DNA from 4 places in the Rhodococcus sp. 06-1460-1B genome. Region 1 is predicted to be linked to each of the others. Evidence: predicted binding sites of a transcription regulator. Region 1 holds the regulator's gene; each other region holds the start of a gene.
The links. The regulator LexA, encoded in region 1, represses DNA repair genes until DNA is damaged. The targets are predictions, from matches to a motif close to CGAACANNTGTTCG.

Region 1 (7,332 bases):
GCTGTTCTGGATGATCGAGGAGCTGCGGGTGGGGCTGTTCGCGCAGGGAATTCGTACCGCGTATCCGGTATCGGAGAAGCGCATCGAGAAGGCGATCGCCGATCAGTCTCGCTGATCGGCCCGCGGTTCACTCGACGTCGGCGGACTCTCGATGTTTGCGGAGTTCGTGAATTTCCTTCTCGAAGTCCTCTGCCGAACTGAACGAGCGGTAGACCGATGCGAAACGGAGGTAGGCCACTTCGTCGAGATCGCGTAGCGGTCCGAGAATGGCCAGGCCCACTTCGTTGCTGGGAATCTCGGCCGAACCGGCCGCGCGAATATTGTCTTCGACTTGCTGAGCCAGCAGGTTCAGCGCGTCGTTGTCGACGTCTCTGCCCTGGCAGGCGCGACGAACTCCTTTGACGACCTTCTCCCGACTGAACGGCTCGGTCACACCACTGCGTTTCACGACGGCGAGCACGGCAGCCTCCACGGTGGTGAAGCGTCGACCGCACTCGGGGCAGGACCGGCGTCGCCGTATTGCCTGACCCTCGTCCATTTCACGCGAATCCACCACGCGTGAGTCGGGGTGCCTGCAGAACGGGCAATGCATGAGGGAGCCTCCGTCGTAGCCGATACTCCGACGACGAACGTGCGCGTCGGGGCAGTCTTCGAGGATACTCAGCCACGCTGGGCACCATGGTGCCGGTGGTCATCTGCTGGGTGCGTACTCGACGAGCGCTCCGTCGTGAACCATGACCGCGCCGGCGGGCTGAGTGGACGCGTCGGGTGTGGTCGCGCTCAGATTCGCGATGCCGATCAGACCGCCGGCCACGACGACCACAGCCAACATCCACAGAACGAGAGAGCGTGGGCGCACGGTCTGGCTCGCGAAATGGGCCGAGGTGTCGTCGAAGTCTCGATCCGCCATCTCACGATCGGTGACGTCGGTCCAGGACTCGTCCACGACAGGCAAGCACGGGCCGTTCTGCGTCCGACGCGCGTGGTTCTGCAACACGGGCCGCGAGCGCCGACGACGCTCGACGACACCGGATCGCGAACGCATACCGGCAGTGGTGGGACGATCGGTGGTGATGGTCATCGGAACCTCGTCTTCGCTCGTTGGATCGATTGTTCGATCAGGCGTTCGATGGACGCTTGTTCGAAGTTCTATCACGCGCCTCCGACAAAGTCTGTAGAAAACGCGACACGAGTCGAACAGATGTTTGATTCAACAGCTGATACACGCTAGATTCGTGTCAGAAACCACACGCCATACGAGTCGACATCATCAACTCCAGTCCGCGTGGATCGATACCGCGTAGACCGAATCCAGCCGCATCAGCAGGAGGCCGACAGCATGAAGGACGAGACCTCGACGAGGTCCATCACCGGTTCCAGTACGACGGGTTCCACGAAAGCTGGTTCCACGCGAGCCGGATCCTCGACGGTCGGCAAGGCTGCAGCCGGAAAGCCGGCTGCCGAGCCGACCCCGAAGGCCATGGAGGTGGGCACCGACATCAGTGCAGGGCTCACCGAGCGCCAACGGAAGGTGTTGGAGGTCATCCGGGCCTCGGTCACCGAGCGCGGATACCCACCCAGCATTCGAGAGATCGGCGATGCCGTGGGCCTGACGTCGACGTCGTCCGTCGCACATCAGCTTCGCACCCTCGAACGCAAGGGGTTCCTGCGGCGCGACGCCAACCGCCCTCGCGCTGTGGACGTCCGCGGACTGGACGAGGTGCAGGCCGACCAGGCCGCGGCGGCGGTGGACGGTTCGGCAGCGTCCGACGAGCAGGATCGGTTGCCGACGCCGACGTTCGTGCCGGTTCTCGGACGGATCGCCGCGGGTGGACCGATTCTGGCGGAGGAAGCCGTCGAGGACGTGTTCCCACTCCCCCGCGAGTTGGTCGGTCAGGGATCGTTGTTCTTGCTCAAGGTCGTCGGCGAGTCCATGATCGACGCGGCGATCTGTGACGGCGACTGGGTGGTGGTGCGTCAACAGTCCGTGGCCGACAACGGCGACATCGTCGCGGCGATGATCGAGGGTGAGGCCACGGTCAAGACGTTCAAGCGTTCCAAGGGTGAGGTATGGCTCATGCCGCACAACCCACTGTTCGAGCCGATCCCGGGCAACAATGCCGCCATTCTCGGCAAGGTCGTCACCGTGATGCGCAAGCTCTGAACTCTGTTCGGACACAACGAAGAAGGGCCGCAGCACAGATGCTGCGGCCCTTCTCTTCGGTCCTGAACGATGGAAAGAATCAGAGATTCAGTCCGCGACCGATGATCTCCTTCATGATCTCCGTGGTGCCGCCGTAGATGGTCTGTACCCGAGAATCCATGTACGCCTTGGCAATCGGGTACTCCTTCATGTAGCCGTACCCACCGTGCAGCTGAAGGCACCGGTCGATGAGCTTGACCTGGTTCTCGGTGGTCCACCACTTGGCCATGGCAGCTTCCTGCACGGTCAACTTGCCGTCGTTGAGCAGTTCGATGAATTTGTCGACCATGATGCGGGTGGCGGTGGTTTCGGTAGCGAGTTCCGCCAACACGAATCGCGTGTTCTGGAACTTTCCGATCGACTTACCGAATGCCTTGCGGTCACGGCAGTACTGAATGGTCATCTCCAGTGCCGATTCCATGGCCGCAGCGGCGACGACGGCAATCGAGAGCCGCTCCTGAGGCAAGTTCTGCATCAGGTAGATGAAGCCCATACCTTCTTCGCCGAGCAGGTTGGCGGCAGGAACCCGAACGTCGGTGAAGCTGAGTTCCGCAGTGTCCTGGGCCTTCATGCCGATCTTGTCGAGGTTGCGACCACGCTCGAATCCGGGCATGTCGCGCTCTACGACCAACAGGCTGAAGCCCTGGGCACCTTTCTCGGGGTCGGTGCACGCTACGACGATGATCAGATCGGCATTGATGCCGTTGGTGATGAACGTCTTCGAGCCGTTCAGTACCCAGTCGTCGCCGTCCCGAACGGCCTTGGTCTTGATGCCCTGCAGGTCGCTACCGGTACCCGGCTCGGTCATGGCGATCGCGGTGATCAGCTCACCGGAGCAGAATCCGGGCAGCCACCGCTGCTTCTGCTCGTCGTTGGCCAACTCGATGAAGTACGGCGCGACGACGTCGTTGTGCAGGGTGAAGCCGATGCCGCTGTAGCCGCCGCGGGTGGTTTCCTCGGTGACGATGGCGTTGTAGCGGAAGTCCTTGACGCCGCCGCCGCCGAACTCCTCCGGTGCGGCAGTCCCGAGGAAGCCCTGCTTGCCGGCCTCTACCCAGACGCCGCGGTCGACGATGTTCTGCTCTTCCCACTTCGCGTGATTGGGGGCTACGTGCTGTTCGAGAAACTTCCGGTACGACTCCCGGAACAGCTCGTGCTCGGGCTCGAAAAGTGTGCGTTCCACGCGGGTCTCCTTGTTCGGTGCGCACCGTCGTCGACCGCGAGAAAGGGGTGTCACAGCGCGGTCGTCGGTGCGACTGACGTCACGGTTCAACAGTACGTTCGCGGTGCACCGAGGGTCGATGACCAAAACGCGCGCGATCCGTGACCGCCCCTGCTAGCGTCGTCGAGTCGTTCTCCCTCGGGCCAACGCCGAGACGATCGGGTATCCCACGAGGATGCCCAGCGATCCCCACGCGATACCACCGAGTTCGACCGATCCGACGGAGAGCGTCAGGTCGCCGATTCCGGCGACGAGTGCGGCGGCGACGACGGTGAGGTTCACGGGATCGGTGAAATCCACCTTGGCATCGGTCCAGATTCGAACGCCGAGCAGTCCGATGAGTCCGTAGAGCACGAGTGTCGCTCCACCGATGACACCGTCCGGGACGGTGAAGATCAGCGCACCGAACTTGGGCGAGAACGCCAACACGATCGCGGTGATCGCGGCAACCCAGTAGGCGGCGGTCGAGTACACGCGGGTGGCGGCCATGACGCCGATGTTCTCCGCGTACGTGGTGGTTCCCGATCCACCGGCGGCCCCGGCGAGGGTGGTCGCCAACCCATCGGCGATCAGAGCGTCACCGGCGACATCGTCGAGGTTCTTTCCGGTCATCGCCGCGACGGCTTTGACGTGTCCGACGTTCTCGGCGACGAGGACGATCACCACCGGCAGCGCCACCAGAATCACCGACAGCTGGAAGGACGGGCCACGGAACTCGGGTAACCCGATCCAGCTCGCGGCGCTCAGAGCATCGAGTCGTGGTTGCGCGATACCGCCGGTGACGGCAGCGAATACCCAGCCCACGACGACACCGAGCAGGATTCCGAGCCGACCCACCAGACCGGGACCGACGGCCGTCGCGAGGAGAATCGCCACCAGGGTGACGGCCGCGACGAGCGGTTGCGCCTCGAACGAGGTCGTCGCGGCAGGGGCCAGATTGAGTCCGATCAATACGACCACCGCACCGGTGACGACTGGCGGCATCGCTGCGTCGAGCACTCGCGCTCCGGCGAACTTCACGACGAAGCCGATCGCAGCCAACACGACGCCGACACACAGAACGGCACCGAGCTGCGCGGCGGGTCCGTCTGCTGCGGTCGCACCGAGCGGGGCCAGGAAGGCGAACGACGACCCGAGGTAGCTCGGTACCCGCCCGCGCGTGATGATCAGGAACAGCGCGGTGCCGATGCCCGAGAACAGCAGCGTCGTCGAGACCGGGAAACCGGTGATGGTCGGAACCAACAGTGTGGCCCCGAACATCGCGACGACGTGCTGCATCCCGATGCCGACAGTGCGTGGCCACGACAACCGTTCGTCCGGTGCGACCACCGCCCCCGCGTCGACGGTTCGTCCGTTTCCGTGCAGCGTCCAACCCATAGTTCTCATGATGGGAAGAGACTATTGCGTCACCCGAGGATCGCGCTCACTGCCTCACGGGCTGCGGCGGTGCTGTCGGTCTTCAGTGCAGCGGCAGCAGCGGCCTTGCACTGATCGAGGGTCACGGTCGCCAACTTGGACCCGACGTGGGCGACGGCGGCGGAGGCCGCGGACAACGACGTGATGCCCATTCCTACCAGCACACAGGCCAGCAGGGGGTCGGCGGCAGCTTCGCCGCAGACACCGACGGGCTTGCCCACCTTCGCGCCGGCCGCCGCCGTGTGCGCCACCAGCGCGAGCACGGCCGGTTGCCACGGATCGGTCAGACCGGCCAGCTGCGCCGACATCCTGTCGGCGGCCATCGTGTACTGAGCCAGATCGTTGGTGCCGATGGACAGGAAGTCCACGTGCTCGAGGATGTGCTCGGCGAGCAGAGCGGCAGCGGGAATCTCGATCATGACGCCCGGGGTCAGTCCGCGTTCGCGCACATCCGCGGCGAAGTCCTGTGCCTCCTGCGCGGTGGCGATCATCGGTGCCATCACCCACGGGGACGAATCGGTCGCCTTCGCTGCCGCGGCGATGCCGTCGAGCTGGCGGTACAGAATGCCGCGGTCGGCTTCGGCGATACGGATACCGCGGATGCCGAGCGCCGGATTGGCCTCGTCGGGGTGGTTGGCGAATCGAAGGGGCTTGTCCGAGCCGGCGTCCAGGGTGCGGACGACGACTTTCTTGCCGGCGAAGGCGTCGAGGACCTGGCCGTAGATCTCCGCCTGCTCGTCGACGGTCGGTTCGGAATCGCGGTCCAGGAAGCACAGTTCGGTTCGGAACAATCCCACCCCGTCGGCTGCGCTGGAGCGCGCTGCGCGGGCACCGGCACCGTCCTGAACGTTGGCGAGGATATCGACGGAATGTCCGTCGGACGTCGCGCCCGGCCCGATCCACCGAGACACTCGGTCCAATTCGTCCCTGGCCGAGACGACTGCCGCGCGGGCGGTGTCGGCATCCGGTTCCAGTTCGATGCGTCCACTGGTTCCGTCCACGGATGCATGCGTGCCGGCGGCGATGTCGTCGAGGCCTGCGACGGCCACGATGCAGGGAATCCCCAGCTGCCGCGCGATGATCGCGGTGTGACTGGTCGGACCGCCCAGTGAGGTGGCGAGGCCGACGATGAGGGTGGGGTCGAGGCCCGCGGTGTCGGCGGGTGCCAGGTCGTCGGCGAACAGTACCGACGGTTCGGCCGGCACGGGAACACCCGGCTCGGGCACACCGAGAATTTCGGCGATGACACGGTCGCGAATGTCGCGCAGATCGGTCACTCGTTCGGCCATCAATCCGCCGAGCTGGGTGAACATGGCGGCGAACTTCTCGGTCGCGGCAGCAGTCGCGGTGACGGCGGTGCTGCCCTTGGCGATCGAGGATCGTGCGGCCCCGAGCCAACCACGGTCCGATGCCATGGCCGCATTCGCCGACAGCACCTCCGACGCTGCCCCGGTCGCCAACTCTGCACGGCCGCGCAGCCGCGTCGCGACGGCGTTCGCGGCCGAGTCGAAGATGTCCTTCTCCGCATCGCGATTCGCTTCGGCCACCTCACCGGTGTCGGCCGGGATGGCCGGACGTGCCCCGGGACGGATGACGGGTCCGTAGCCGACTCCGGGCACGACGGGTGTGCCGCGCAGTGTCGTGGACTCCGCTCCGATCGACGACGTCCCATCTGCAGCAGGTGCTGCATCGGTGTGTCCGGTCGATGCGGTGCTGACCGATCCCGTCATGTGGTCCTCCTCGGATCCTGCGTGTACGTCTGTCGTCCCGGATGTCAGATGAGTGTGCCGCACCTGGCTTCCCGATGATGTTGTGACCGAGATTACTCCAAACCCTTGACATGTCAACACACACGGGCGTAAAACAACATAAAGCAACATCAACCGGGAAGGAGACGCAGGTGTACGCAGAAGAAAGACAGCACGCCATCGCTGAGCTGATCAGCACGCAAGGACGCGTCTCCGTCAACGACCTGGCCGCCAACTACGGCGTCACCACCGAGACCGTGCGACGCGATCTGGCCACCCTCGATCGACTCGGAGTGGTACGCCGCGTGCACGGTGGAGCAGTACCCGCCTCGGCGCTGACCACACTCGAGCCGGGCGTTTCGGAGCGGGAATTCACCCGCGCAGACCAGAAGGACGCGATCGCAGCTGCTGCGTTGTCGTTCCTCCCACCCGTCGGCGGCAGCGCCGTCTTCGATGCGGGCACCACCACCGGCCGCCTGGCGGGACTGCTACCGCACGATCGCGAACTCACCATGGTCACCAACTCCGTACCGATCGCAGCCCGGGCCGCAACCATGCCGAGCATCAGTCTTCGATTGCTCGGCGGGCGTGTTCGAGGAACGACACAGGCCGCTGTGGGCGACGAGGCACTGCGCGCCCTCGAATGGCTACGGGTGGACGTTGCGTTCATCGGAACCAACGCCATCAGCGTCGGACATGGACTGTCCACCCCCGACAGCGACGAAGCCGCGGTCAAGCGCGCC
Region 2 (7,332 bases), on a different contig from region 1:
TCGAGTGTGCAGAATCCTGGTTCCTGCGGCGACCCCCAATGTCCGTCCGGTCCCTCGTGGTCGGGGATCGAGATGGTCCATCCGCGGCGCAGGGCATGCAGAACCAGCAGAAACTCGAACTGGGGAACTGCGCCGAGGGCCTTCGAGCCGCGTCGAAGCGCGTAGGACGGAAAACACGAGGACGCGACGCCGTCGATGGCGCACTGGTACGAGAGCAACACCGGTTCGCCATTCTGCGGTCGCAGCACCGTCGTCACACTGGCCTGCGGTATACCGCCCAGATCGGCGGTTCGGTAGAGCAGCTGCCATGCGTCGACTCGCTGTCGCACGTGGCCGAACATCGCGACCTCGACCGGCCTCACCTTGAGAATCGTCCCCGGTAGAGCCGTTTCGTAGCCCTCGGGCGCGGCGTAGAACGGGTCGTTCTCCGGCCTGGTCGCATCCTCACAGCTCGGCCATTGTTCCACCGGCCAGGACTGTTCGTCCGCCATCGATCTGTCGACGCTCATATCCCACCGCTTCTTGTCCGAGTCTCTTCGTCACACTAACTTGCCCTGAACGGCCCCTTTTCATGCAGCCTGCTGCCAGTTGGTGATCAGAACGTCGGTCGCGTAGCTCAGGTCGAGGCCTTCCCCGCCCCAGTTCGGGACAATGGCGTCGGGTTCGATGTGCTGATATTGCCGCCGGAGGACCTCCGCGTCTCCGGACAGCGCCGGCGCATGAACCATCTTTGCTCCCGATGGGTGCCGGAACGTGAATCGTTGGTTGCCGAGGGATTCGATGAGGAAGTAGCCGTCGTGCAGTGCTCGATGGTGTTCGCCGCACAGGAGAACCAGGTTGTCGAGCGACGTCGCACCTCCCCGCGAGCGGTAGGTGACGTGGTGAGCATGCAGAAACCGGGTGCGCCCGCACCCGGGCACCGAGCAGCATCGATCGCGAATGATCAACTGACGCAACTGGGTTCGACTCGGAGCTTTGGCCGTGGTACTCCACCGCACAGTTTTTCCCAGCCGGCCGTGACCGACGACTCGCATGACCGACGAACACAACACCTGGGCGAGAGTTTCGTCGTCCAGACCAGGTCCGTCGTCGAAATGAGCATGATCGCACCCTGCTTCGCTGCTGTCTCCGAGGTGTACCAACACTTCCGCGGCAGGTGAGACGACCGGCGAATCGATGGCGTCACACACCATCTCCGCCATTGCGACGAGCGCAGGGGCGGGGTTCGGCGGTGCCGGGGCCGACCGGTCACCCTCGGATTCCACCTCCGTGCGAGTGCGCTCGTACTCGGCCCTGGTCACGGCGGCCAGAAATCGCTTGCCGTCCTCGGGCCGAAAGCGCGCCGTCACCACGAGCGAGCCGTCCTCGTCGTCCCAGCGCCACCGTCCCACACACGGATCGAGGTCGACACCGTTGCCCCTGGTCGGCCTCATCGCCTTCTTCAGACCACGGCAGAGACGTTCGATGTGCGCGGCGGGTGCATCGAGCGCCTTCTGCAACAGTGACGCTTCGTTGTCGGCAGTAGCGACACGGGTCATCGCGCGCACCTTCGAGTACGACACCGTGCCGCTCAGGTACGCAGAGGTGATCAGGGGCAGCTCTCGCATCGCCTTGGCCACCCGTACCTGCTCACGGGCAGTGTGCAGATCGACTCCCGCGCGCCAGGACAACCAGTGCGCACAGGACCTCGTCTCCCACGCGGCCCACCCACGTCGAGCATCGAACTCACCGACCAGGATCAGATACTGCGCAGATGCAGCCGCGATCTGGCCCGCCAGCGCGCATATCTCCGTCTCGATGTCTGCAATCTCGACCATGAATGCCCCCACTCGTCGAATGTATGTTCGACGAACAGTACGACGAGGCACCGACAAGAACGGCGAGAAACCGACGCACCCGTCCCCGCGGGGACGTCGTCGGGGTTGCTTTCTCGCCCACGGGCCCGATACTGAGCAGCAGATGCTGGATCCGACGGAAAGTGGGTGTGGCCATGAGCGGTTCGGAACAGGAAGGGGAACTCGCCTCCACACATCCGGGACGGGTCGGGCAGCGAATGCCATACATGGCCGACGCACCCAACCCGCTCGCGCGCTTTCGCAGTCCGCTGCGCAGCACGTGGTTGACGTCGGTGTTCGGCGCGGTGCTGCTCGTTGCGCTGCCGATCGTGATTCTGACGGGCCTACTGTCCTACAGCGCGTACGGGCCGCAGTTCGGCCAGGCCAAACCAGGTGCCGTCGGGTGGTTGCGCTTACCGTTCTTCGACTGGCCGACGAACCCAGCCTGGCTGTACCAGCTGACGCAGGGCGTGCACGTCGGGCTGGGCCTGATCATCGTCCCGCTCGTCATCGCCAAGCTCTGGTCGGTGATGCCCAAGCTCGTCGAACTGCCGCCGGTGCGGTCGCCGGCACATGCACTCGAACGACTGTCGCTGCTGGCACTCGTCGGAGGCCTGCTGTTCGAGATCGTGACCGGCGTGCTGAACATCCAATACGACTACGTGTTCGGCTTCGACTTCTACGCCGCTCACTACTTCGGTGCCTGGGTGTTCATCGCCGGATTCCTGGTGCACCTCGGCCTCAAGGTGCCGCTGATGTGGCGGACCCTTCGATCGGAATCGTTGATGGACGTCTTGCGCGCCCGCAACGAAGCGCCGAGCCGGCCACACCAGACCATGAGCCGACGCGGTGCGATCGGATTGGTCGCCGCCGGAATGGGTTTCGTGGCCGTGTTGACGGTGGGGCAGACCGTCGGCGGCGTCCTACGCAAGGCAGCAATTCTCCTTCCGCGGGGACGGTCGTACGGCGACGGGCCCAACGACTTTCAGATCAATCGCACTGCCGAGGCGGCCGGGGTCACCGAAGAACAGACGGGCGCAGACTGGACACTGTCCGTCGAAAGTACTTCGGAGAACATGGAACCGGTGGTTCTCTCCCGCGGCAGGCTGCTGTCGATGACTCAGCACACCGCCGAACTTCCCATCGCCTGTGTCGAAGGATGGTCGACCACGCAGAGTTGGACGGGCGTTCCGTTGGCCGAACTCGCAGCATTGGCAGGTGTACCCGCACCCAGGTCCGCGGAAGTCATCTCGATAGAACAGGGTGGCCCATTCGGTCGTGCTGTGCTGCAGGGTATTCAAGCGCTCCATCCCGATTCACTGTTGGCATTGAAAGTCAACGGCGTCGATATCTCGCTCGATCACGGCTACCCGGCACGTGTCATCGTTCCCGCGCTTCCCGGTGTGCACAACACCAAGTGGGTGGCGCGCATCGTGTTCCGTTCGTGACTTTGCAAAACCGCCCGGATGGTCGAGAATCTTTCATCGGTGGCCCGCGGGGCTGCCGACGAAGGAATGCTCCTTCGCCTGGACGAGTCCAAAAGGTCATGCCACGATGCACGCACTATCTCGAGGCCTTCTCGCCGCGGGTGCAGCCCTCACGCTGATGCTCGCCGCGGGCTGTTCGTCGTCCGACGCCGGCACCGCCGTTGCCGCAGACACCACCGCCTCCAGCAGCTCCGCAGCCCCCACTACCACCGACAACGTGTCCGGCCAGGAAGGCATCGACGCCGGTGGCTCCACCGACATCGACGTCGAGATCGGCCAGTGCGTCAAGCTCGGTGGCACGATGACGGCCGCCGAAATCGACAACGCCGAATGCGGCAGCATGGAGTCCAACTACAAGGTCATCGCCAAAGCCGCAGAGAACGAGCAGTGCCCCACCGACGTCAATCAGACGTACTACGAGACTCTGAACGGTGTCGAGCAGGGCGCACTGTGCCTCGACGTCGACTGGGTGATCGACGGCTGCATGAGCGTGCCGAGTACCGGAATGGACGAGCCCGCCCGCGTCGATTGCGCAGACCCCAGCGCGACGAGCGTCGAGAAGGTCACCGAGATCAAGACCGGTACCGCGGACCCCAACGACTGCCCCGAAGGCGGATTCGCCTACGAAGCACGGCAATTCGTCGTCTGCACCACGACGGTGGCCTAGCCTCGAGTCGCCGTCATCATCTGCGTGACGTACTGATAATCCAGGTGGCCGTGGCTGTCGATAGCCCCATGAACCGCTCGGAGCACTTCCTGCCGACGTGTGTCGGTGAGAATCAGGTGACTCGAATATGTCGCGGCCATCGCGCAGAATTCGTCCGCGGAGTAACGCTGAACCCACTCGTACGTCGACGTGGACCAGGGGCCGAAGCCGGCCGCGCGGGGTACCGCGGTCTCGGATTGCACGCCGAGGGAGTGCGCCAACAGCGGTGCGGCGTCCGGCTCGGTGGCGATGTACGCAGCGCGTACCGACTCCCACACCGGGCCGTCGAGCTGACCGGGCATGTTCCACCACAACCGAAGTGATCCCCCGGGGACCAACGCACGAGCCGCCACCGCGGCTCCTCGATCGGGGTCGACCCAGTGCCACGCTTGAGCAGCCACGACGACATCGAACGATGACGGCGCGCAGACGAAGTCCTCGAACCGGGAGACCCGAACATCGACGTCCATGTTCTCGGTGCGGCGTCGGATCACCTCGGCCATACCCGAATCCGGCTCGACCGCAACCACCGAAGCGCCACGTTCGGCCAACGCGACGGTGGCTTTTCCGGTGCCGGCTCCCGCTTCCAACACGCGGGTCGCACCGCCGGCAAGAACATCCGTGTACAGCGCCGCCGGGTATCCAGGGCGAGCCCGGTCGTACTCCTCGGCGACTCTGCCGAAGCTCAATCCGCGGGGTCGTTCCGGCTCGTCCGTCACGTTAGCCAGAGTACCGATTATTCGGGACTACCGATGTTCGGCCGATTCCAGTTGCGACCGCAATGTGGACTCGGTGTGCCGAATCGCCTGCCCGACGACGGGCTCCACGACGGCCCCGAGGACTTTACCGGCGATGCCCCCGGGCAAGCTGTAGCGGAAGATGACGTCGAGACGGGTCCGGCCCTCATCCAGGTCCGTGAAAGACCAGGTCGAGGAGTTGGACAGGCCTTCGACCGATTCGAGCGTGAGTCGCTCGTTCTCGACCCATTCGGTGACGCGAACGATCGAATTCAACGACTTGGGGCCGATCTGCATGGTTGCGTCGTACGTCGCCCCGAGACCGGAGGTGGTCTCACTCCTCGGCTCGAACCGCGTGATCCCGAACATCCACCGCGGGACGTTTCGATAGTCGTCGAGGTAGGCGAAAGCCGCATCGCGGGGTGTCGACGCGACCGCCGAATGGTTTATCTCACTCATTCCACCGACACTAATACACGCGACGGCGTGTTACACATAGATTGACGTCGGCTTCTACCGGCGGACGTAGCCCGCCTGCTTGTCCACCACATTGACCAGGGACTCGTTCCGCCGGTACCTATCGAGATTGTCCTCGAACAGCGTCCACAGCCGATCGGCGAAGTCGTCGGCGTCACCGGCCAGATGCGCCGTCAGAATCACGTTGTCGAGCTCCCACAGCGGACTCGACGCCGGGAGTGGCTCGACCTCGAAGACATCCAACACAGCCCATCCGATCGCCCCGGAATCCAACGCCTCACACAAGGCCTGTTCGTCGACAACGGGACCACGGGCGATGTTGACCAGACCCGCGTCGTGACGCATCGCCCCGAGCACCTCTGCATTCACGAGCCCGCGAGTCTTCTCGGTCAGCGGCGCGGACAGCACCACCACGTCGTATTCACCTGCGTAGGAGGGTAACTCGTCCACCGAACGAATTCTCTCGAACTCCGCATCTCCCGGCCGCTCGGATGTGCCGGCCGCGTCGACACGCATGCCGAGTGCCCCGAGAACGCGACCGATGGCGCGGCCGATCGAACCCGGACCGACGACCAGCACCCTTCTATCGTGGATTCCACTGGTGAGGCGATGCTCCCAGACCCGTTCGCGTTGCCGCCGAAGCGCTTCGGGCAGCTTCTTCATCGACGCCAGAACGCCCGCAGCGACGTATTCGGCGATCGCACGGTCGAGAATGCCGCCGGAGTTGGTCAGCACCCACGGACTGTCCCGCAGCACCGGATCCAGCACCCGATCGACCCCGGCGCTCGACACGTGAATCCAGCGAAGCTTGTCGGCGTGCGGCCACACATCCTGCAGGTCGACTGCCTCGAACGTGCGAAACAGTAGAACCTCCGCCCACGACACCGCATCGACGAGTTCGGGGATCGTGCAACTGCGGAAGTGGACTCCGCCGATCGACGGGAAGGCCTTTCGGTCCGAATCACTCTCGACCACAAGCACGTTCACCAAAGGACTCGTCACCTCCGTACGATGGCAGGGTGCTCACCGTAGAACTCGCGTCTGCCGCCGACGCAGCAACGATACTCGACCTCCGGCACGCCGCCGAGGACTGGTTGGCCGCCCGGCGAATCGCTCAGTGGGCACCGCGCGAGGTACCGCTGTCGACTGTCGCGGCCCAGATAGAGGCAGGGGAGTTCCACGTTGCCCGACGACACCCCGGTGGCCCGATTGTCGGAGCCCTACGACTGATCTGGGCCGATCCGAGCATCTGGCCCGAGCCCGATGTGCTCGCCGGCTACGTCCACGGACTCGTGATCGACAGAAGCGAAGCCGGTACGGGGCTGGGGACGTCGTTGCTCCGGTGGGCGTCGCAGCGGACCCGACAGGAAGGGCGAGGGCTGCTACGGCTTGACTGCGCCGAGACCAACACTGATCTACGCAACTACTACGTCCGGCAGGGTTTCCAGTACGTCGGCCGTCGCGACTTCGACGGTGGCAGTTCGTGGTTCAGTGTGGCGCTGTTCGAGAAGACGACCTGCTTGTAGCGTGTCCCCCATGAGCGAGAACCGAGATCGGATGTTGCGCGGCGAACTCTACCGAGACAGTGATCCCGACCTGGTGGCGTCTCGGGTGTCGTGTGGAAAGCTGCTCGACAGATTCAACGCAACCGAGGCAGACCAGGACGCAGAAAGACGTGAACTGCTCGGCGAACTACTCGGTTCCATCGGAGCGGACTCGTGGATCATGCCGCGCTTCCAATGCGACTACGGCACATACATTTCCATCGGGTCCAACAGCTTTCTGAACTACGACGCAATCCTGTTGGACTGTGCTCCGATCACGATCGGGAACGATGTCTCGATCGGTCCACGTGCGCAACTACTGACTGCGCTGCATCCCATGGAAGACCATGACGCTCGTCGATCTCGTTGGGAGAGCGCCCTTCCCATCACTATCGGAGACAATGTCTGGCTCGGCGGAGGCGTCATCGTCTGTCCCGGAGTCACGATCGGAGAGAACTCGGTGATCGGAGCCGGAAGTGTCGTCACTCGCGATGTACCGCCGCATACGTTCGCTGCAGGCAACCCGTGTCGGGCGATCCGCGCATT
Region 3 (7,332 bases), on a different contig from region 1:
TCCGCTCTCTGAAATCGTTGTAACGCAACCTTTCCGGCCCCGCACCGTGTTCTCGGTGCGGGGCTGGTGTGTTTGTGTAGGGCTGGTGCGTGTTTGCGCGGGCTTATGCGATGTGGGGGCCGGCTCGGGCGTGGGATTGTCTCGGTTGTCGGTTGGGGTCGACGGTGGCCGGGGGTACGAACCAGGGGTGGTTGTCGGCGGCGATGAACACTTCCCAGTCGGAGTGATGGATGAGGCGGTGGTGGAATCCGCAGAGGAGGACGAGGTTGTCCATATCGGTGGGACCACCGTCTGCCCAGTGCCAGATGTGGTGACCTTCGGTCCAGGCGGCGGGTTTGCCGCAGCCTGGGAACGCGCAGCCGTGATCGCGGGCCGTCAAGGCTCGTTTCTGTTTGGCGGTGACGGTACGGGCGGTGCGGGCGAGGTTGAGTGGGTTGCCGTTCTCGTCCATGACGATGGCGGTGAGAAGGCAATCGCATGCCAGTTGGCGAGAGGTGTTGCGGGAGAGCGGGCCCATCCACGGCAGCCAGCCGACCGACGTGCCGTCACCGAACAGGTCCCGATACGCGCTCCGGTTCGCGGTCGGGCGATCTGGTTCGCCCTGGGGATCGGACTCGTCCCGGCGATCGGACTCGTCCGTGTCGGGGTGGATCGGGTTTCCGGTGTCGATGTCAACCGGGTCGGCTGGATCGGCTGGATCGGTGTTGTCGGGTTCTGCTGCGGCGCGGGTGGTTTCGTCGTCGGTGACGTCGCTGTTGTTCTGGTTGTTCTGGCTTTGGAGGTCCTGTAGCCGGATGTGCAGGTTGACGTGTGGTTTTTCGCCGCCTTCGGTGGGGCGATTCGAGGTGGCGAGGTAGCGGTCGAGGATGTGTCCGAAGGCGTCGGCTCGTCTCTTGGCGGGGCTGCGGTCGTCTTGGGTGCCGTCGGCTGCGGGGTGGGGTTCGGTCAACGGGGAAAGTGCGGTGAGCAGCTTTTCTCCGGTGATCGCGTCGAAATCCATCTTCGCCACGAGACGTCCGTTGAGGGTTATCGAGGCGAAGAGTTCGTTGCGGTCGGTGTCCTCGGCGGGCGGCTTCTTACCGCCGAAGGTGTCCTGCAACTTGGTGATGGCTGCGCGGATGCTGTCGGTGCGTGCCCCGGGCCCGGTGGCGGCGGCGATCAGAGCTTTACGTGCGGCATCGCGCCCCTCTTGAGGGAGGTTCTTCGGGGGTGTTTCGGCGAAGGTGAGGATCAGGGCGGCGTGGTCGACGGTCATCACGCCGGTGTTGACGGCGTCGGCGATGTCGGGGAAGTTCTTCATGCCGCGGGCGAGGGCGACGATCTTGGTGGCTTTGGACGGCGAGAGCAGGGTGGTGGAGCTCAGCCAGCCTGCGGGTCCGGGGAACCCGAGCTTCTCTCGGCTCACGCGGGTGTCGATGTCGGCGACGAGGGCGATGCGCCGGGCTTCGAGTAATTGGATGTCATGAGAGACCGCGGCAGCGTCGGCGAGGAGTTCGCTCTCGCTCAGTTGCCAGATCTCCGTGGTCATGAGAAGAAGTGTATCGAACGGGTGTTCGATGCGCAATGATGGTGGCATCGAAAACTATTGCTGTGCACAAGGATTCGGGAATTGGAAGGTGTCGGTGGTCCGTGATATCGCTCGGAGAGTACATTTCGAATCTGTGACGACGCCGATCCTGAAGAAATTGCGTGTTCCCGTTGTCGGTGCGCCCATGGCGGGCGGTCCGAGTACTCCCGAGCTCGCCCGGGCTGTGTCCGAGGCCGGCGGACTCGGAATGATCGCCGGCGCGTTGCTGACGCCGGATGCCTTTGCCGCGCAAGTAGATTCGATGCGAGGTCTGGTGTTCGGGGTCAATCTTTTCCTACCCGAGGAGCCGTCGGCCGCGGATGTCGACTCCTACGCCCAGCATCTGGCCTCGTGGTTCGAGCGATTCGACGCCGAACCCGGCGTGCTGAAACGCCGCGATGATTACTACCCGGAGAAATTCGCCTGGCTGCTTGCCCATCCGGTGCCGGTGGTGTCGAGTACTTTCGCCACCTTCGATGCCGACGAGGTTGCCCAGCTGCACTCGGTGGGAACCGAAGTGTGGGCAACGGTGGCAACCGCCTCCGACGCGTCCATCGCCACCGCGAACGGTGTGGACGCGCTGGTGGTGCAGGGTCCCGAGGCGGGCGGACACCGAGGCACGTTCGACGGATCGGCCCCGGAAGAGCCGTTGACGGAGTTACTGGTCGCCGTACGTGAAATTTCGGATTTGCCCCGAATCGCGGCCGGCGGGCTCATGGACGGCAACGACATTGCGCCGCTGCTGGATTCGGGTGCCGCGCATGCAGCCCAGCTGGGTACCGCGTTTCTGAACACTCCCGAGGCAGGAACGAAGCCCGTGCACCGCGAGCAGCTGGCCAGTGCGTCGGGTACCGCCGTGACGAAGGCGTTTTCGGGCCGTCCTGCGCGGGGCTTGGTGAACGAGTTCATGCGCGAGAACTCCGACGCCGCCCCGCTGGCGTATCCCGATCTGCACTATCTGACCGCGCCGATGCGCGCGAAGGCCGCAGCTGCGGGTGACCCGTCGGGACTGTCGATGTGGGCCGGAACCGGCTATCGCCGCGCTCAGGCGAAACCGGCGGCCGAGCTGGTCGCCGAATGGGCGAGGCAACTCGGCCGCTGAACCGGACAGCTCAGGGGTTGGCGTGGGCGGGCTGGAAGTGTCCCGATGCCTGCGCTTCCTCTGCTCGGATGACGTGCACCACAGCGTTGATCAACGCCAAGTGCGTGAATGCTTGCGGAAAGTTGCCGAGGTGACGGCCGGTGCGATGGTCGATCTCTTCGGCGTAGAGCTTGAGCGGGCTCGCGTAGGCAAGCAGGCGTTCGCACAGGTGCTTGGCGCGCGGGAGTTCGTCGATCTCGACCAGAGCGGACACGAGCCAGAACGAGCAGATCGTGAACGTGCCTTCCTCGCCGGACAAACCGTCGTCGGTGGTGTCGGTTCGATAGCGCAGAACCAAGCCGTCCTCGGTCAACTCGTCGGCGATGGCGAGCACTGTTGCACGAATGCGTTCGTCGTCGGCCGGCAGAAATCGCAGGAGCGGTGCGAGTAGCAACGACGCGTCCAGAGAGGGATCTCCGTACCGCTGCGTCAGCACGCCGCGCGAGTCCACGCCGTTGTCGAGGATGTCGGCCTTGATCTCGTCGGCGATTTCGTTCCACTTGGTCGAGTAGTCCTTCTCGCCGTGGATATCGGCGAGCTTCGCACCGCGATCGAGCGCAACCCAACACATCAGCTTCGAGGACGTGAAGTGCTGGGGCTCACCGCGGACCTCCCAGATGCCACGGTCGGGTTTGCGCCAGTTCGCGATCGCTTCCTCGACCTGCCGTTTGAGTAGAGGCCACAGGAACTCCGGGACGTGTTCACGCGACTTGACGTGTAAGTACACCGAGTCGAGCATGGTGCCCCAGATGTCGTGCTGCTCTTGGTCGTAGGCACCGTTGCCGATACGTACCGGTCGGGCACCGTCGTACCCGGACAAGTGCGGTAGCTCGGCCTCGTCGAGGGTCTTCTCACCGCCGATGCCGTACATCACCTGAAGCGGGTTGACCTCCCCGTCTGCACTGGTGGCTACATCGGACATGAAGGCGAAGAAGTCGTTGGCCTCACGGTCGAGCCCGAGCGTGTACAGACCCCACAGAGCGAATGTCGAGTCGCGGACCCAGGTGTAGCGATAGTCCCAATTGCGTTCCCCACCAGGTGTTTCGGGTAGCGACGTGGTCGACGCGGCGAGCAGTGCTCCCGTGGGTGCGTAGGTCAGTCCTTTGAGGGTCAGAGCGCTGCGCTGGAGGTAGCCGCGCCACGGATGATCGGGGAACCGGCCGATCGTGATCCACTGCCGCCAGCATTCGGAGGTCTGCCACATCTTGCTGGCCGCTTCCTCGAACGTCTGCGGTGCGGGAAGATCGGACCACGACAGCGCGACGAAGATGTTGTCGCCCTCCGTCATTCGGGTTCGCGCGCGTGCTTCGGGGCCCTCGATGCCGATCCGAAGATTGGTGGTCAATTTCAGGGTGGGCTGGTCGCCGTCGGCGCTCGCCTCGCAGGTCGCGGTGGTCTCCTCGTACACCTTGCCGGTGTACTCCCATGTCGCGGGTGCCCGATGGTAGTCGAAGGCGGGCTCGCAGCTCATCTCCAATTCGACTGTGCCGCTGACACATTTGATGGTCCGAAGCAAGATGTGCTCGGCATCCCAGTCGCTCGGTGCGCGCTTGTGAGTTCGAGAACGCTGATCGGTGTTGTGCCAGGGGCCCATCACCAACGCGTCACGCACGATGAGCCACCCGGTCTCGGTCTGCCAGGTCGTCTCCACGATGAGGCCGCCGGGCAGGTATCGACGAGCGGCGGGTACCGACTGTCCGTACGGCCCGACGCGGAAGTGGCCCGCGCTTCGATCGAGGACGGCACCGAAAATACTGGGGGAGTCCGGCCGCGGTACACACATCCATTCGACGGAGCCGTTTCGGGCGATGAGGCACGTCGTCTCGCAGTCCGAGAGAAATGCGTAGTCGTCGATGGGCGGAAACGCGCTGCGGTAGGAGACCAACGTGGACACCGGCGCATCGGTGCTGCCCAACGCACCTTGGACTTCCGTTCCGCCCAGGCCTGGATGTCCTGAGCCCATGGCCGGCTCCTCGGCGACCGGGGGCACGGGCGAAACCTCATCGAATGCCGTCATGGCGTAATCATCGACCGATCCGTGGCAGCCGTCCACTGAGAGGCCGTACTCGGCGTGGCGCGGCTCAGGGGGAGCCCTGGTTTAAGCTGCGAGGATGGAATCGTTCGCGCGGTGGTGGGACGGCGTCGAGCTGTGGGTGACGGGCCTTCCGTTCGTTCCACAGTCGGTGGTCGTCCTCGCAGTGCTCGTTCCTGTTGCGTTCGTCTCGGCTCGGGTGTTCGATCGCGTGCTGGCAGTGATCCTGCGCGTGTTGGGCCGTGACGCCAGCGCAGCACGCGAGGCCGAGCTCTCGGCCTCGACGTCTACGACGAAGGATGGACTGTAATGCCGCGGTCTCGGGTGACATGGGCTCTGATCGCGCTGCTGGCGTTGGTCGTCATCGCGTGGTTGATCACGCGCTGACACGCGCCCGTCGTGCACATGCACGACTCCTCTGATTAGAGTCGGTCCGGAACCTCTGCTAGATTCCTGACCGTGTCTTCTGCCGCCGAGTACTGCGTCCGCCACCAGTTGGCGTTGATTGCTGTCGGCATGCTGGCAGTCGCCGATATCGACTGTTGTTGATTCTTTCCTTCGCGAATCGGTTTCGTCGATCCACTGTCGCCGCGTAGCGCAGTGTGTCCGCACGACGGGCCGGAGTCCGTGCCGCCAGTTCGCTGCTTCGTCGGCCGGGTCCTGACTGCTACGGCGCTCAGCGCGAAACTCCTTGCGTGTCTTGTGTTCTTTCCTCGTCGTCACACCACCATGAAAGGCCTTTCGCAATGAGGCACAGATCTCGTTATCTGCTCACCACGTTCGCAGCTGTGGGAACTCTTCTTCTCACCGCCTGCGGCGGCGGTTCGAGCGACGTGGTCGGAGGCGCACCGGACACTGCCAGTGGCCCGGCACTGACACTCGTCGGCTACGCAGTCCCGAAGAACGGCTGGGACGCAATCGGTCCGGCGTTCGCAGCCACCGAGGATGGAGAGGGTACGGCGATCAACGCCGATTACGGCGCATCGGGAAACCAGTCGCGCAAGGTCGCCGACGGCGCGCCTGCGGACATCGTCAACTTCTCCGTCGAGCCGGATATCACTCGACTTGTCAAGGCGGGCAAAGTCGACGAGGACTGGAACCAGAACGCGTACGGCGGGGTGCCGTTCGGCTCGGTGGTGACCATCGTCGTCCGCGAGGGCAATCCGAAGAACATCCAGACGTGGGACGACCTGATCAAGCCCGACGTTCAGGTCATCAGCCCGAGCCCCCTCAGCTCCGGATCGGCGAAGTGGAACCTGCTCGCGCCGTACGCCGCCAAGAGCAACGGTGGCCAGGACAAGCAGGCCGGTCTCGACTTCGTTCGTACGCTCGTCGCCGATCACTTCCCTGTGCAGCCCGAATCCGGCCGCGCCGCAACCGAAGCGTTCTTGCAGGGGCAGGGCGACGCGTTACTGAGCTACGAGAACGAGGCACTGCTCATCGAAGAGCAGGGACAGAAGGTGGAGCACGTGGATGTTCCCGTCACCTTCCGCATCGACAACCCGGTGGCAGTGATCAACAGCAGTGCGAACCTCGAGCGTGCGAATGCTCTGAACGATTTCGTCTACTCCGACGAAGGCCAGAAGATCTGGGCCGAGGCGGGTTTCCGGCCGACCAATCCGGAGATCGCCTCCGAATACTCGGACAAGTTCTTCACGCCCGAAAAGCTGTACACCATCGATGATCTCGGCGGCTGGACTCAGGTCGACGCCGACCTGTTCGGAGACAACGGCGCAATTGCGACGATCTACCAGGAAAGTACTCGGTAGATGTCGTCGTCGACCGGTGAACCCGCGGCCCCGGTTTCGATCGCCCCGCTCAGTGCGACACCTCGGTTTCGTGCTGGGCGGGAAGGTCGCAAGTTCCGGGGCCCCGGTTCGGTGGGTCCGCTGGGCCTCGGTGTCGCTGTTCTGTGGCTCAGTGTCATCGTGCTGCTGCCGTTGGCGGCGTTGACGGTTCAGTCGTTCGACGGCGGCCTCGGTGGTTTCTGGGATGCGGTCACCGAGACACGTGCCATCGCCACGTTCAAGGTGACTCTGCTGGTGTCCGTGGCCGCCGCCGTGATCAACCTCTTTCTCGGCACTGTGATCGCGTGGGTTCTGGTACGCGACGAGTTTCCCGGCAAGCGTTTCGTCAATGCCCTGATCGACCTGCCGTTCGCACTACCGACCATCGTGGCGAGCTTGGTGTTGCTGTCGCTGTACGGACCGTCGAGTCCGATCGGCATCGTCTTCAACGCCACCAAGCCTGCGGTCATCGTGGCGCTGCTGTTCGTCACGCTCCCGTTCGTGGTGCGTGCGGTGCAGCCGGTGCTGATAGAACTCGACAAGGACGTCGAAGAGGCGGCCGCATCGCTGGGTGCGAACAACTGGACCATCTTTCGGCGCATCGTGTTGCCGGTACTGCTTCCGGCTGTGCTCTCGGGCGGTGGGCTCGCGTTCGCCCGTGCCATCGGCGAATTCGGGTCGGTGGTGTTGATCGGCGGCAACATCCCCAACGACACGCAGGTCGCTTCGCAGTACATCCGTGAACTCATCGAGTACGACCGGCCGATCGACGCAGCCGCAATCTCCGTGGTGCTGTTGGCAATCG
Region 4 (7,332 bases), on a different contig from region 1:
TGCTCGAGGGCCCGTGCGAGTGCCGCGAAGTACGTCTTGCCGTGCACGAGGTTCTCGACGCGATTGCCCTCGGTCCAGGCCGAGATTCGGGTGTCGTCGTTGCCTCGCTCGGGCGCGGTCAGGAACCACGGGTGCCCCGGATCGAAACTGCGCTCGGGAGCTGTCAGAGCAGAGGTGGACCGACCGAATTTCTCGGCAACTCCGTCAACGACGCGCCGGATGCGCTGCACTATCACGATGGCATTGTTCCACCCGGTTTGAAGGCCACAGTGGGCGGGCACCCCGGCGATATGACTCAGGTACCCAACGTCACGCTCAGAAACGGCAAGCAGATTCCCCAGCTCGGTTTCGGCGTCTTTCAGATCGACGCCGACGAGACCGCGAAGGCCGTCGAAACGGCGCTCGAGATCGGCTACCGACACATCGACACCGCGCAGATGTACGGCAACGAGAAGCAGGTCGGCGAGGGCATTCGCAACTCCGGCATCGACCGCGAATCGGTGTTCGTCACCAGCAAGCTCAACAACGGTTTCCACCGGCCCGACGACGCGCGCTCGGCGTTCGACAAGACGCTCAGCGACCTCGGGACCGACTACGTCGATCTCTTCCTCATCCACTGGCCGCTGCCCACCCGGTACGACGGCGACTTCGTCTCCACGTGGAAGACGTTGGAGGAGTTCGCGGCAGACGGCCGGGCCCGCAACATCGGCGTCTCGAACTTCCAGCCCGCTCACCTCGATCGTCTCGCCGAAGAGACCGAGACGGTTCCCGCGGTGAACCAGATCGAGGTGCACCCGTACTTCGTCAACCACGACGTGTGGGCCTACGGCCGCGAACATGCCATCCCCACCGAGGCGTGGTCGCCGATCGCTCAGGGCAACGTTCTCGACGACGCGGAACTGAAGCGAATCGCCGACGCCGCAGGCAAATCCGTTGCACAGGTAGTGCTGCGCTGGCACATTCAGCGTGGCAACATCATCTTCCCGAAGTCGGTGACACCGGAGCGAGTGAAGGCCAACTTCGACATCTTCGACTTCGAGCTGAGCTCGGCCGACGTCGATGCGATCACCGCACTCGACAAGGGCGAGGAAGGCCGGAACGGTCCGAATCCGGACACGTTCGACATGATTCCGGACTAGAACGTAACACTGTGGGCCCGAACGTCTTCGGACGTTCGGGCCCACGGTGCTGTTCGAACGGCTGTCGGTGCTTCAGTGCTTCAGGGTTGATCCGGTGGCGGCGATGACCTGTTCGGTGGTCACGCCCGGTGCCAGTTCCACCAGCTTCAGCGTGCCGTCGCCGACGACGTCGATGACGGCCAGGTTGGTGATGATGCGGTCGACGACGCCCTGGCCGGTCAGCGGCAGGGTGCACGCGTCGAGGATCTTCGGATTGCCGTCGCGGTCTGTGTGTTCCATGACCACGATGACGCGTCGAGCCCCGTGCACCAGGTCCATCGCGCCGCCCATGCCCTTGACCATCTTGCCGGGGACCATCCAGTTGGCGAGGTCGCCGTTTCGGGAGACCTGCATGCCGCCGAGAACGGCTGTGTCGATGTGGCCGCCTCGGATCATGCCGAAGCTCAGCGACGAATCGAAGTACGACGCACCGGGATTGACGGTGACGGTCTCCTTTCCGGCATTGATGAGGTTGGCGTCGACCTCGTCCTCGGTGGGGTAGGGGCCGGTGCCGAGAATGCCGTTCTCCGAATGCAGAGTGACGTTCACCTTGTCGGTGAGGTAGCCCGGGATCAGCGTCGGCAAGCCGATGCCGAGGTTGACGTATTCGCCGTCGACCATCTCGGCCGCCGCACGCTCGGCCATCCGGTCTCGGGTCCATCCTGCGGTCATGCTCGAACTCCTGAACTGACGGTGCGCTTTTCGATGCGCTTGTCCTGTGGACCGGTATGTACGACACGTTGGACGAACACTCCGGGAAGATGCACCTGGGCCGGGTCGATTTCGCCCGGCTCGACGAGCTTCTCCACCTGAGCGATCGTGATCCTGCCGGCCATCGCTGCCAGCGGATTGAAGTTCATCGCTGTCTTGTCGAACACGAGATTTCCCGCGGTGTCGCCGATTTCGGCGTGCACGAGAGCGAAGTCGGCGTTGATCGCCTCCTCGAGCACGTAGCGTTTGTTGCCGAACACCCGTGTTTCCTTGGGCGGTGACTCGATCGAGACGGAACCGTCGACGTTGTAGCGCCACGGCATTCCGCCGTCGGCGATGGGGCTGCCGACCCCGGCGGGGGTGAAGAAGGCGGGAATGCCGGTGCCGCCGGCGCGGAGACGCTCGGCGAGCGTGCCCTGCGGTGTCAGTTCCACTTCGAGTTCGCCGGCGAGGTACTGCCGGGCGAACTCCTTGTTCTCGCCGACGTACGACGCAGTGACGCGGCGAATACGTCCGGCTGCCAACAGAATTCCCAATCCGTAGCCGTCGACGCCGCAGTTGTTGGAGAACACCTCCAATTCGTCCGCGTCGGTGTCGGCGATGGCCTCGATGAGGGCATCGGCGATGCCGCACAGGCCGAAGCCGCCGACCGCGATGGTCGCTCCTCTACCGATGTCCGCCACCGCGTCGGCTGCGGAGTCGTAGGTCTTTCCTGTCACGTGAACTCCTGATGTGTTCGTTGAGCAAACGATGGGTCCAGTGAACTCGACCAGCGCGCATCGCGGCTGTTTTAGGAAATTCTGCTCGAATGTCGAACATGAAGTGCATCAGCGTTCACTCAGTGGACGTACAGTGGTGCGGTGACTGTGCTCGATGCCAACGCAGGCGTCATCGCCAAAGTGTGTGCTCTGCTGCGTGCCGCCAGTGCGGCGGAGGCGACCGGTACCTCGACCACCGAGTTGGCGAGGTCCGCTGGAGTTGCGCGCCCGACGGCTCATCGGCTGTTGACGGAACTGGCCGACGAGGGATTCGTCGACCGCGATACGGGAACCGGACGGTGGGCACTGGGACCGGAAATCTATCTCCTCGGCTCCATGGCCGCATTGCGCTACGACGTCACCGATCAGGCCCGAGATATCGTGCAGGACTTGGCAATGCGGAGCGGCGAGAGCGCGTTCCTGTCCGCGCGTCGAGGTGGCGAGACAGTGTGTCTGCTTCGGGTGGAGGGCAGCTTCCCGCTACGGTCGCATGTGCTGTACGAGGGCATCCGATTACCGCTGGGGGTGGCCTCCGCAGGCTTGGCCGTTCTCGCCCATCTCCCGGACCGCGAGGTCGACGAGTACCTGGACGGCGTCGATCTGGTGCCCGAGTGGGGACCCGATCATTCGGAGTCGGCGATTCGGCACCGGATCGAGCTGACGCGGTCCTCGGGCTACGCCGTCAACCCGGCATTGCTCGTGGAAGGCAGCTGGGGACTGGGCGCAGCGGTGTTCGACCGCGGCCGTAGGCCGGCATGGGCATTGAGTCTGACCGGTGTGGAAACGAGGTTTCGAGAGGACAGACGTCGGGAGTTGGGAAAGATGCTGCTCGACGCCGCGCATCGGCTCACCCTGCAGGTGGGCACCCGTCCCGATCCGATCTAGCCGTCCAGTCCTTCGAGAATGTCTGCGGCATCCTGACTTCCGCCGGCTGCCAGTCGCTGCAGTTCGTCGCGGTCCTCGCGCTCTCCGGCGCGTTCGACGAGCATGTCGACGGCGTCGCTGTTGCCGGCTGCGGCAAGTGAACGCAGGTCGTCGACGGTGCCCTGCTCCACCAATTCGTCGATCGCGTCCTGGTCACCGCCCGCAGCCCGTGCACGTAGTGCGGTCAGGTCGGATGGCGTGGGTTCGGTCATGTACGGAGTCTAAGTCGCCCGTGCGAGGCGAGGAACAATTCTGACGTACGCGATCATGCCGATCAGCTCCACCAACGTCTGCGTCACCACGACCACTGCGGCGAGGGAAAGAGCCGGCGGCAGCGCGAGCGCGAGAGGCAGCACCACCAGCGAGTTCCGGGTCGCCCCGGAGAAGATCAAAGCCCGGGTCGCGGGCACGTCCTGGCGGGTGACCCGAGCCGTCGCGAGTCCCACGACGGCCATGACGACCAGAAACGCCACGAAGATCGGCACTGCTGCGATCAGCTGAGATGCCTCGCTGCGGACTGCGTCGACCTGAGATGCGACGACGACTGCGAGGGTCGCCATCATGATCGGCACCATTGCCGCTGCCATGGCGTCCATTATGCGAGTGCCGAGGCGTGTGCGTCGTGCCAACCACTGCGTTGCCGCAGCCAATGTCAGTGGCAGCGCGATCAGTAGGACGAACGCCTCGACGAACGGTGCGACGTCGATGATCTTCACCAGGTCGGGTCCGACGAACAACCAGAGGTAGAGCGGCAAGAACGCGATCTGCAGCAGCATCAGTAATGGAGCAGCGGCGAGAAGTCGTTCCGATGCCGCCCCGGCCAATCCGCTGAAGACGATGACGTAGTCGATGCACGGAGCCAACAGCACGAGAAGTATCCCGACGAGCACCGCTTCGTTACTCGCAACGAACCGGGTCAGTGCGAACACGACGATCGGGACGAGTACGAAATTGAGCACCACGACGCTCAGCAAGAAATTCCGGTCGCGTAGCGAATCGCCGATGGCGGAGAACGGAACTGCGAGGAACGTTGCGTAGAGCAAGACGATCAGCACCGGATTGATGGCGATCTCGAATGCGGGAGCCGATGCCGGTGCCGCCAACCCGACAACAACTCCGACGGCCAACGCCAGTAGATACAGCGGGATCTGGAACTTCTCGAGCCACGCCACTGCCGAACCGGTCACGTGGTACTCGTCGATGAAGTGCAGAGGGTGGGCACGTACCGAGGATAGGCGTTGTCGAGTATTCGGGGGATGTGGCTCGGGTACGCGATCATCGCCGCGTCGGTCCGACGACCTGGGGTTCGACGGGTCCGGCGTTCTTGTCGGTGGGTCGGGATACTCTTCTTTCAGTTCGAACATGCGTTCTTGTTTCGATTCACTGGGGGGTGAAGAGATGGCGATACCGACGGTGTCGTTGGATGCGTTGACCGCTGCTGCGCGGGAAGAGAATCGGCTGGCGGCTCGCAAGATTTCCGCGTGCTACGACGTCCATCGGAGCTGGATCACTCTCGACACCAAGCACAAGCACTACAGCCGGTATGGGCGCACCGAGATGGCGGTGGCGTTGGGGTGTTCGGCGACGGTCGCCGAGGCGTATGTCTCGGTCGGGGTCGCCCTGCACACTCGACTGCCGCTGGTGAAGAAGGCATTCGAGGCTGGGGAGATCGATCTTCCGCGAGTGAGGGTGGTGTGCCGGATCCTCGACAACCTCTCGGACGACATCGTGAGGTCGGTCGAGGACGAGATCGTCGAGGCGGCCCGACGGTCGTCACCGGGGCCTTTGGAGAAGGAGATCTGGGACATTCTTCTGCGGGTCGCGCCGGAGGAAGCAGCAGCGTTGCGGGAGTTCGCGAAAAAGTTCCGCAATGTTTCCTACGCCCCGGCTGGGGAATTGGCCCGGATCCGAGCAGAATTGACCGCCCCCGAAGCGGCGGCCGCATGGCAGCTCCTGGAGGAAATGGCCGACACGCTCTGCCCGAAAGACCCACGCGGCAAACAAGATCGGCTGTGTGACGCCTTCATGGCGCGGATGCACGGAGAACCCCGGCTGGAATGCCTGTGTCAACGTGAGGACTGCCCGAAGAAAGATGCAGAGCTGCCGGACCGTCGGGTGCCGTTGACGATGGTCACTGTCGATATCGCGACGCTGATCGGACTGCTCGCGAATCCGGCGTACCTGGCCGGGCACGGATCCATCGATCCCGACCTCGCGCGGGAGTTGGCGCGCAACAGTCACTGGCAGATCCTGCTCACCGAGGCGGTGACCCTCGCCGAGACACTCGGACTGGCAGTGCAGAACCCGGAAACCGGGGAATGGGAACAACGCTCGGCAGAAACAACAGCCGAGCCGAGTGCGACAGAGCCCGAGCCGGCAGAGCCCGATGCGGCAGAGCCTGACGCGACAGAGCCTGACGCGACAGAGCCCGACGCGACACAAACCAACGCGGAAGCGGATACGCGAGTAACGCGGACTGGCACTGGCACTGGCACTGGCACCGCAACGAACACAGCAGCGCCAGTACCGTCGATACCGCCACCTTCGGTTCCGCCACCGTCGCTCCCGGACCCAGGACCGCATCCCGGCGCGGGGCCGGGCCAGGGTTCGGGTTCGGTTGCAGCAGAATCGCATTCGAAGCCAGCCCCGATACCGCCTGAGCCGACCGACTACGACGAGACCCAGCACCGGCAACGACGTCGGAATGCCTTGGCGGCCTCCGCAGCCCTGTTCTGTACTCACACACCCGTCGGCAGGGGCACACGGCACAGCTCTGCCCTCGACCTATCCTCGGAGGTCCGCCCCGACAACCCGACGATCCGCCCCGCAGGCCGCACCGCACAGCGCACTTCCTCAGGCGTCTATCTCGGCAACGCATCCCTGGCCGCAGCCCTCGAAGCCGCCATCGCCGCCGACCCCACCCTCGGCAAGTCCGTCCGACGCGACCCACTCACCGACCGAGCCCTGATCTACCGGCCCGACGCCCTCACCACCGCGGCAGTCCGGCTACGCGACCGCCATTGCCGTTTCCCCGGCTGCCACCGACCTGCCGAACGCTGCCAACTCGACCACATCATCGCCTTCGATCACGCCAATCCACTCGGCGGCGGCTGGACGACAGTCAACAACCTCCAATGCCTCTGCGAATACCACCACAGCGTCAAAACCGCAGGCTACTGGAAAGCCGTCATGCTCCCAGGCGGCGCCACCCTGTGGACCTCCACCTCGAAGACCACCCGAATCACCCTGCCCGCCAACGGAACAGCCGTACCCATCATTGGCAACGACCTCCGACCGTACATACCCACCAAGCCCAAACGATCCGGCATCATTGCCTACCCCGACCCACCGGACAACGAACAGCCCGAGACAGACGACACGGCAGCACCGCCCTTCTAGAGGCCGCGTTCTTAGGTGCAGCGTTCAGTAGTCGAACGCCTCGAACCTGACATCTTCACCGGCCACCCACTCCAGAACTGCTTGGTGCAGAGGCCGATCCGCGCACACATAGAACTGCCTTCGCCCCACGTGGCCTACGGCTTTGACGTCGGACTCGGTCATTCGTCGTACGTATGTCCGGGCTCGGAGCTGTTCGAGAGTGCGTGCCTTGGCATGCCCGTCGGTGTCCAACTGTCCGGTGATGAACACCGTGATCGCCATCCCCAAGTGGCCGACCTGCTCGATGACGTCGACGGCGAGAGCCAGGTCCTCTGCGCGGATGCTCCACAGCAGGGTCAGCGCGAGTCCGGATTCGTGGGCAG

Region 2: a site for LexA is predicted at 1,834-1,847, ahead of CH268_RS02445 (HNH endonuclease signature motif containing protein). Genes of this name have one in related genera too.
Region 3: a site for LexA is predicted at 1,543-1,556, ahead of CH268_RS13530 (HNH endonuclease signature motif containing protein). Genes of this name have one in related genera too.
Region 4: a site for LexA is predicted at 4,929-4,942, ahead of CH268_RS15190 (HNH endonuclease signature motif containing protein). Genes of this name have one in related genera too.

What each region holds. Positions count from the first base shown of each region.
Region 1 is NZ_NOYS01000018.1:15,923-23,254, forward strand. Features, by position in the region: gene hrpA (ATP-dependent RNA helicase HrpA) at 1-115, shown strand, start outside; gene nrdR (transcriptional regulator NrdR) at 128-592, opposite strand; gene CH268_RS06100 (hypothetical protein) at 692-1,081, opposite strand; gene lexA (transcriptional repressor LexA) at 1,481-2,164, shown strand; gene CH268_RS06110 (acyl-CoA dehydrogenase family protein) at 2,244-3,386, opposite strand; gene CH268_RS06115 (uracil-xanthine permease family protein) at 3,540-4,811, opposite strand; gene ptsP (phosphoenolpyruvate--protein phosphotransferase) at 4,832-6,499, opposite strand; gene CH268_RS06125 (DeoR/GlpR family DNA-binding transcription regulator) at 6,742-7,332, shown strand, end outside.
Region 2 is NZ_NOYS01000006.1:130,408-137,739, forward strand. Features, by position in the region: gene CH268_RS02440 (lipase family protein) at 1-509, opposite strand, end outside; gene CH268_RS02445 (HNH endonuclease signature motif containing protein) at 570-1,817, opposite strand; gene CH268_RS02450 (molybdopterin-dependent oxidoreductase) at 2,054-3,283, shown strand; gene lppU (LppU family putative lipoprotein) at 3,390-3,989, shown strand; gene CH268_RS02460 (class I SAM-dependent methyltransferase) at 3,986-4,747, opposite strand; gene CH268_RS02465 (SRPBCC family protein) at 4,775-5,224, opposite strand; gene CH268_RS02470 (D-2-hydroxyacid dehydrogenase) at 5,279-6,244, opposite strand; gene CH268_RS02475 (GNAT family N-acetyltransferase) at 6,262-6,768, shown strand; gene CH268_RS02480 (sugar O-acetyltransferase) at 6,779-7,332, shown strand, end outside; gene CH268_RS02485 (ABC transporter permease) at 7,331-7,332, opposite strand, start outside.
Region 3 is NZ_NOYS01000025.1:64,066-71,397, reverse strand. Features, by position in the region: gene CH268_RS13530 (HNH endonuclease signature motif containing protein) at 104-1,528, opposite strand; gene CH268_RS13525 (NAD(P)H-dependent flavin oxidoreductase) at 1,662-2,669, shown strand; gene CH268_RS13520 (glycoside hydrolase family 15 protein) at 2,680-4,725, opposite strand; gene CH268_RS13515 (hypothetical protein) at 4,820-5,050, shown strand; gene CH268_RS28445 (Ms4533A family Cys-rich leader peptide) at 5,200-5,289, shown strand; gene CH268_RS13510 (sulfate ABC transporter substrate-binding protein) at 5,487-6,509, shown strand; gene cysT (sulfate ABC transporter permease subunit CysT) at 6,510-7,332, shown strand, end outside.
Region 4 is NZ_NOYS01000026.1:147,669-155,000, forward strand. Features, by position in the region: gene CH268_RS15155 (phospholipase D family protein) at 1-236, opposite strand, end outside; gene CH268_RS15160 (aldo/keto reductase) at 291-1,139, shown strand; gene CH268_RS15165 (3-oxoacid CoA-transferase subunit B) at 1,212-1,850, opposite strand; gene CH268_RS15170 (CoA transferase subunit A) at 1,847-2,608, opposite strand; gene CH268_RS15175 (IclR family transcriptional regulator) at 2,750-3,532, shown strand; gene CH268_RS15180 (hypothetical protein) at 3,529-3,783, opposite strand; gene CH268_RS15185 (arsenic resistance protein) at 3,793-4,758, opposite strand; gene CH268_RS15190 (HNH endonuclease signature motif containing protein) at 4,970-6,970, shown strand; gene CH268_RS15195 (pyridoxamine 5'-phosphate oxidase family protein) at 6,995-7,332, opposite strand, start outside.